DNA from 2 places in the Mycobacterium sp. NPDC050441 genome. Region 2 is predicted to be linked to the other one. Evidence: predicted binding sites of a transcription regulator. Region 2 holds the regulator's gene; the other holds the start of a gene.
The links. Region 2 encodes LexA, which represses DNA repair genes until DNA is damaged. Its sites were predicted from a motif close to CGAACANNTGTTCG; they were not measured.
Positions count from the first base shown of each region.

Region 1 (3,778 bases), on a different contig from region 2:
CAGCGAGCACGTCACCGGATGCACGTGCAGGGCGGCCAGTTGCGGTTCGATGGTGAGCCCGGTGATCCCGGACTCCTCGGTGGCCTCGCGCAACGCGGCGGCGCGAATGTCGGAATCCGTTTCCTCACAATGCCCGCCGAGTTGCAGCCAGCGGCCGAAGCGAGGATGCAGCGTGAGCAACGTCCGGGTGCCGGTGTGGTCGACAACCAGTGCCGAGGCGGTGATGTGACCGGGCACGCACGCCCGAAGGCAGGCATCGGGGCGGGCAGCCAGAAATGACAGCACCGCATGCCGCAGTGTGTCCTGACCGGGATCGGCTGTCTGCCAATGCGTGAGCACCTCGACGGCGGAGGCGTGCAGGCTTTCGGCGCTCACTTCACCACCAGCAGGCCGTCGGTGGGTACCGGGTCGCGGGGCGGCTGCGGATCGGCGGCGTGTCCGATCGCGATGGCCCCCAAGGGCTCCCAATCCGACGGAAGATCGAGCTCGGAACGGACCAGATCGCCGGCGAAGATCGTGGAGCCGATCCAGCAGCTGCCCACCTCACGCACCGCCAGCGCCACCAGTAGGGCCTGCACCGCCGCGCCCACGGCGACCGTGAACATGGTGTGCTCGGCCTGGGTGCGGGCGTCGTCGGGATAGCTGTGGGCTCCGTCGGGAACCATGAAGGGAATCACCAGTTCCGGAGCGTCGTACAGGATCTGGCCGCGATTCAGGCGTCGCTCGACGGACTCGGGATCTCGGCCGTCCCCGGTGAGATCGGCGCGCCACTGGTCCTTCATCCGGTCCAGCAGTCGCCGTCGGGTGGCACCGTCCTGCACCCAGACGAAGCGCACCGGGCGGGTGTGATGCGGTGCGGGCGCGGTGAGTGCCTCGCCGATGGCGGCTTCGATGAGTGCGTGATCGACCGGTTCATCGGAGAATGCGCGCACCGAACGACGCAGAAGCTGAGCTTGGCTGCGCCCCATCTGGATCGCCTCGGCCGTCCCGAGCCAGAACAGGTCGTCCTCGCCGGAGCGCAACAGCGTGCGGGCGTTCGACCCGTCATCGGTCAGATCCAGCCCGCGTACCACCGCGACGGGGATCGCGGTGAGCTTGCCCTTCACCAGATCGGCTGCAGCGGCGATCTCGTCGGCCACCGCGACTTCGGTGACCAGCAGTTCGTTGCCGTGCCGGTCGTGTGCGCCCGCGTAACCGTGCAGCACGGTGAGCCCGGACGCGCCGATCGCGAAATCGGCTTGGCCATTGCGCCAGGCGCGGCCCATGGTGTCAGTGATCACGACAGCGACGGTGACGCCGAGTCGCTCACGCAGGCCTTCGCGCAACGCCTGCGCGCTGCTGTCGGGATCGGTTGGCAACAGCGCCAACTCGTTCGAGTCGACATTGGAGCCGTCGACTCCCGCGGCGGCCTGGACCAGTCCGATGGCGTTCTCGGTGATCAGGGTTCGACCCTTGCGTGCCAGTACGCGAACCGCCTCGCCGTCGATCAGCTTGCGCCGCATGGCGTCCCGCTCGTCGGGATCGGACGGGGCGGTGACGATGCGGCCTTCGCACTTGGAGACGATCTTGCTGGTGACCACCAGCACGTCACCGTCGCTCAACCATGGTGCCGCCTCGGCGAGGGCCGCGGCCAGATCATCTCCGGGTCGGAACTCGGGAAGCCCTGGTACGGGAAGGATCTCGACCCGGTCGGCCGATCCGTGCTCCGTGCTCACATCGCCGTTCACTCCGGTGCTCACAGCGGAACGCCGGCCAGGTCCAGGCCGGCCCGCACCATCTCGGCGGTGGTCGGCGGATCCGTCATCAGCAATGGCACCGCGCGCACCTGAACGCCCTCGACCTCGGCTTCATCGCCCTCGTGTACCAACCAGCCGTCCAGGATTCCGGTGCCCGACCGGGCGCCGAAGTGCCGGCCGACGGCCTGTGAGGTGGATTCCACACCGATGATGGACAGGCACTCATCGGCCATGCCGCGCAACGGTTTTCCGTCGATGATGGGGGAGTAGCCGACCACCGGCGCCTTGGTCGAGCGCAGTGCGCCGCGGACGCCGGGGATCTGCAGGATCGGCCCGATGCTCACGACCGGATTCGACGGTGCCAGCAACACCACGTCCGCATCGGCGATCGCCTCGGCGACACCCGGTGCCGCGGTTGCCTGTTCCGCACCGACGAACGCAAAGCTGTGCGAGGGCACCTGCGCGCGGTAGCGCACCCACCACTCCTGGAAATGGATGGCTCGTCGTGAACCGTCTTCCGGGTCGGTGATCACCACGTGGGTCTCACTGCGGTCGTCGGTGACGGGCAACAGTCGCGCACCTGGTGACCAGCGCTTACACAGCGCCTCGGTGACCTGCGACAGCGGGTAGCCGGCGCGGAGCATCTGGGTGCGGACCAGGTGCGTGGCCAGGTCCCGGTCGCCCAGGCCGAACCAGTCGGGTTGCACGCCGTACGCGGCAAGTTCCTCCTTGGCGTGCCAGGTCTCGTCGCGGTGGCCCCAGCCGCGCTCGGGATCGATACCGCCGCCCAGGGTGTACATGCAGGTGTCGAGGTCCGGGCAGATCCGGACGCCGTGCATCCAGGCGTCGTCACCCACGTTCACGATCGCGGTGAGTTCATGCTTGCTGTCGGTCTCCGAGAACTGGCCGAGGCCCAACAGGTGCTGTACCCCCAGCAAAAACCGGGCGCCTCCGACGCCGCCGACCAGAACGGTGATCTTCACAACGTCCGACCCTAGGCGTTGAGTGCGTGCGGATGGAAACGACGTCGTCACGGCCAGGACACGCCGATGTCGCGACGCGCCGATTTGACATAACGAGATGGTATGAAATCGCGCTCTGGCGCTTGACCCCGGCAGCTAACACGTGTGTAATCACAGTTGTGTCATTTCCCGGTTGGTGACCGATTCCGGTGTCGCGGACCGAGATTCGATCAACTGTTCGAATGGGGTGACCGCGCATCGCAATAGTGGGGCTCCACTTAGGATCTACGAGACCGAGTGAGGAGGCGGGGGATAATGTCTTATGAGAGCGGCGATTTCGATCATGTGGTCCGGTTTGACGATCGGCTACTCGGCTCGGTAGACAACGCACCGCACATCAACACGGGAACGACACCGATGGGGGCGGCCGGACGTCCTCAACTGAGTCTGGTTCCGGTGAGTTCAGTACCCGAACACATTGATGTTGATCCGGAAGACGAAGACGACCAATGGCAGGAACGTGCGCTCTGCGCACAGACCGACCCGGAGGCGTTCTTTCCGGAAAAGGGCGGGTCTACCCGCGAGGCCAAGCGCATCTGCCAAGGCTGCGAAGTCAAGGATGCCTGCCTTGATTACGCGCTCGCGCACGATGAGCGCTTCGGCATCTGGGGAGGATTGTCCGAACGGGAGCGTCGCCGGCTCAAACGCGGCATCATCTGACGCTCCCCGACGGAGCGCTCATCACACGATGCAGCGCTCGACGTCAGTCGTCGTCGATCGTCGGGTCGATGACTGACGGTTCAACTCCCAGATAGGTGGCCACCTGAGCCACCAGGATTTCATGCAGCAGGTCAGCTAGCTCATCGGATCCTTTGACCCGGCGCTCGATGGGCTTGCGGAACAAGACAATTCGAGCCCGGGTCGCATTTCCTCTGACGTCAACCCCAGCAGGTATCAGCCGCGCCAACGCGATCGGGCCATCGGCGATGACCTCGGGTGGCCATTGCACACTGTCGGGATCCTTCGGGGACATCCGCGGAATCTCATCGACGGCGACATCGAGTTCTTTGATCCGCGACG
Region 1 is NZ_JBFAJS010000003.1:305,172-308,949, reverse strand. It holds gene AB0I14_RS10485 (NUDIX hydrolase) at 1-375, opposite strand, end outside; gene AB0I14_RS10480 (coenzyme F420-0:L-glutamate ligase) at 372-1,715, opposite strand; gene cofD (2-phospho-L-lactate transferase) at 1,736-2,719, opposite strand; gene AB0I14_RS10470 (WhiB family transcriptional regulator) at 3,014-3,418, shown strand; gene AB0I14_RS10465 (metallopeptidase family protein) at 3,462-3,778, opposite strand, start outside.
Region 1: the regulator LexA is predicted to act here: its motif matches at 2,926-2,939, upstream of cofD (2-phospho-L-lactate transferase).

Region 2 (3,778 bases):
GCGGTGATCGTGCGGGGCGCGATGAACGCGGCCTGGGAGAAGCTCGGTGGGGCGAAGGGCGCATTGGGCGCCCCCATGGCCGACCAGACCGAAGACGGCAATGTCATCAGCCAGCGGTTCAGCGGGGGAGTGATCTCGTGGGACCGCGACGCCAACAAGTTCACCACCGAGCCGTCGAAACTCGCCTCCGAATTGAGTGGACTGCAGGTTCCCGGACTCGGGCAGACCCCGGCCTCGGGGCCGCAGCCCTCCGATGCGGACAACAAGAAGCCGTTCTCCTGGCATTGGAGCTGGTGGTGGCTGATCGCGGTGGTCCCGGTTGTGCTGCTCGCCGGGCTGATCGTGGGGGCCGCGCTATGGCACCGTCGCCGCGCCGGCGGCGATGACGACTTCGACCATGACCCGTTCGACGATGACTACGACGGCGGACCCGGGGATTCGTCCTACGACGAGGACCGTTACGACGACGCCCGCTACGGCTCGCGTGGGTACGACCAGGATGAGTACCGCGATGATCGCGGCTCCGATGCGGCGAACGGCTATGGGCCGAGCGCTGCCTATGGCGGCGGCGAGGCTGCGACGGCGCGGTTCGCCGGGCCGGGCGAGGAATCAGGAGGGGCGGCGTCTCCGTTCGACGGGCCCACCGATATCGCCATCCCGGTGAGTCAATGGGCGGCCCCGCACGGAGGGGCCGGTGGTTATGGGACGCCCGGCGAGGACGAGGAACCGCCGGAGGATTCCTCGCAGCTGGCCGGCCCGGAACAGGGCTTCGACGACTATGACGATGATGACGACTATGACGATGACGATTTCGAGGACGACGACTTCGACGACGAGGACCTCGATACGCCCATCGACGCCGACTTCGAGGAAGTCGCCGAGGGCGACGATGTCGACGACATCGAAGCGGAGCTTGTGGACGAGGACCAGGCGGACACCGGGTCACTCAGCGGTCCGGTCGGCGGAGTGCGCGAGGCGCAGGGTTTCGCGGCGCTGAGCGGCCTGGCAGTGCCGAGCGATCAGGACAACGTCGACACCGCGCCCACCCGCGTCATCAGCGAGGTAGAGGCCTACAGCAGTGAGGCTTACAGCGGTGAGGCCCACGGCGGTGAGGCTTACAGCAGTGAGGCCCACAGCGGACGCCATGCCGCCATCGAACTCGATGAGATACCCAGTGCCACCGCCATCCATCTACCGTTGGAGGACCCGAACCGCGCGCCGGAGGGCTATCCGATCAAGGCGGATACCAAGTCCGGCCGGTACTGGGCACCGGACAGCAGTGAATACGACGATGCAGTGGCCGAGATCTGGTTCGCCAGTGAGGAATTCGCCCGCACGAACGGGTTCGTGCGCACGGACTGAGCGGCAGGACCCGGCAACCATCCGGTGGAGCCGGGTCCGCCTCGTCGGTCAGATCTTGCGGATCACGGTGACGACCTTGCCGAGCACCGCGGCGTCGTTGCCCGGGATCGGGTCGTATACCGGGTTGTGCGGCATCAGCCAGACCTGACCGCGGGTCCGCTTGAACGTCTTGACGGTGGCTTCGCCGTCGATCATGGCGGCCACGATGTCTCCGTTGTCGGCCACACTCTGCTGGCGCACCACCACCCAGTCACCGTCGCAGATGGCGGCATCGACCATCGAGTCACCGACGACCTTGAGCAGGAACAGCGATCCTTCGCCGACCAGTTCGCGGGGCAGCGGGAAGACGTCCTCGACAGCCTGCTCGGCCAGGATGGGGCCGCCGGCGGCGATACGTCCGAGCACCGGCACGAAGGTCGGTTCGGGTAGCGCGTCGGAGCCGGCCACGTCGGTGGACACCAGCGCGGCGGCCGTCGGATCGTCGGCGCCGCGCACGTCGACCGCGCGCGGTCGGTTGGGATCCCGACGCAGGTAGCCCTTGCGTTCCAGGGTGCGTAATTGATGGGCGACCGACGAGGTCGAGGTCAAACCGACCGCATCGCCGATCTCGCGGATGCTCGGCGGGTAGCCGCGACTGGTGACCGACGCGCGGATCACGTCGAGAATGGTGCGTTGCCGGTCGGTGAGCCCCTCGGCCCGGCGTGGACCCGCGCCGTCCGATCCGGCCGGGTTGTCGGTTTTGCCGTCCCTGCTGCGGTCGTCGCTCATGTGGCCGAATGTAGTCGTTGATCGAACATTAATCAAACATGTGTTCGAGGCGTGTTGCGGGCGTGTCTGCTGGTGGGGCGCGTGGGGACGCGATTCCGGACCCGTGTGCGGGTTGGCGGCCCGAACTTGTCGGTGCCGCGTTCTATCGTTTGGCAACAGTTCGATCACATGTTCTATCAATCGAACACCTGAGCGAGTATGTTCGAACACAAGAGCGAAACCGTCCCACCGAAAGGCAGTCAGATGGCGATCATCGATATCCCCGCCGATAGCCGTTCCCGCGCTGTTCGGGCCGTGCCACAGTCCCCACCGCAGCGCGTCCGGACTCGTGGCGGTGCCGGCACCAGGGGCACCGCCACCTTCGGTACCGGTACGGCCAGGCCGGTGCGCCGGGTGCGCCCGGTGCAGCGGCCGGCGCCCGACCGTCCCGCCGCCGGTGCGGTCCGCTACCGCGGAACCGGAGTGCTGATGTCGCGGGCATCGCATCGCAGTCGGCCCATCACGCCGGCGACGACGGTGTTGCTGGCCCTGGTCGCCGCCGGTATCACGGTGTGGCTTGGCCTGGTGGCCCAATTCGGCGGGGTGATGGGGACCGAGAGCCCGGAGCCGGCTGAGCTCGCGGTGGTCCAGGTGAAATCAGGGGAGACGCTGCAGCAGGTGGCTCGCCGGGTCGCCCCGGATGCTCCGGTGGCCCGGGTCGTCGAGCAGATCCGAGACCTCAACCAACTCGAATCCGCGGCGGTCGACCCCGGGCAGACATTGCTCGCGCCGGTTGGCTGAGCAGCGCAATGGCCGCTGAATCGTCATGGCCGGCAGCCACACTGGTCGGTGTCGGAGTGAGCACCTACGCGCCACTGGACCCGGCGGTGAGTCTGCCGCGGGCATCGCGGGTACGCTCAAGGGCGCTCGAGCTAGTTGTCCGGCGGCATGACGAAGGAGCGGTAATGCACTGTCCGTTCTGCCGTCATCCTGATTCGCGTGTGGTCGATTCGCGCGAGACCGACGAGGGCCAGGCCATTCGGCGCCGGCGATCGTGCCCGGAGTGTGGACGGCGGTTCACCACCGTGGAGACCGCGGTGCTGGCCGTGGTGAAGCGCAGCGGGGTGACCGAGCCCTTCAGTCGGGAGAAGGTCATCCGTGGAGTGCGCCGGTCCTGTCAGGGCAGGCAGGTCGACGACGATGCGCTCAATGTTCTGGCGCAGAAGGTCGAGGACGCGGTCCGCGGCCTCGGCACGCCGGAGATCCCCAGCCATGAGGTCGGCCTGGCGATTCTCGGACCGCTCCGGGAACTGGACGAGGTCGCTTACCTGAGATTCGCCTCGGTGTACCGGTCGTTCTCGTCGGCCGAGGACTTCGAGCGCGAGATCGAGGCGCTGCGGGCGCACCGCGCCGAGGCGTAATTCAGTCCAGTCGGGTGGTGCCGTCATTGACGACGTGGCCGGCCAGACGAACCCAGCCCTCCGGATTCCAGCGGGTCTCGATCACCGAACCCTTCCCCTGGATGATCGTCAGATCCCGGCTCAGATAATCCGTCATCCGTACCGCTGCGGACCCGGTGGCCTCGTCCTCGGGGATCCCCAGGTGCGGGGCGAACGACCTGGCTCGTAGCGTGCCGTGCTCCTCGTCGATCCAGGCCCACAGGTAGTTC
Region 2 is NZ_JBFAJS010000002.1:224,115-227,892, forward strand. It holds gene AB0I14_RS06150 (hypothetical protein) at 1-1,362, shown strand, start outside; gene lexA (transcriptional repressor LexA) at 1,411-2,130, opposite strand; gene AB0I14_RS06160 (LysM peptidoglycan-binding domain-containing protein) at 2,329-2,910, shown strand; gene nrdR (transcriptional regulator NrdR) at 3,075-3,530, shown strand; gene AB0I14_RS06170 (PhzF family phenazine biosynthesis protein) at 3,532-3,778, opposite strand, start outside.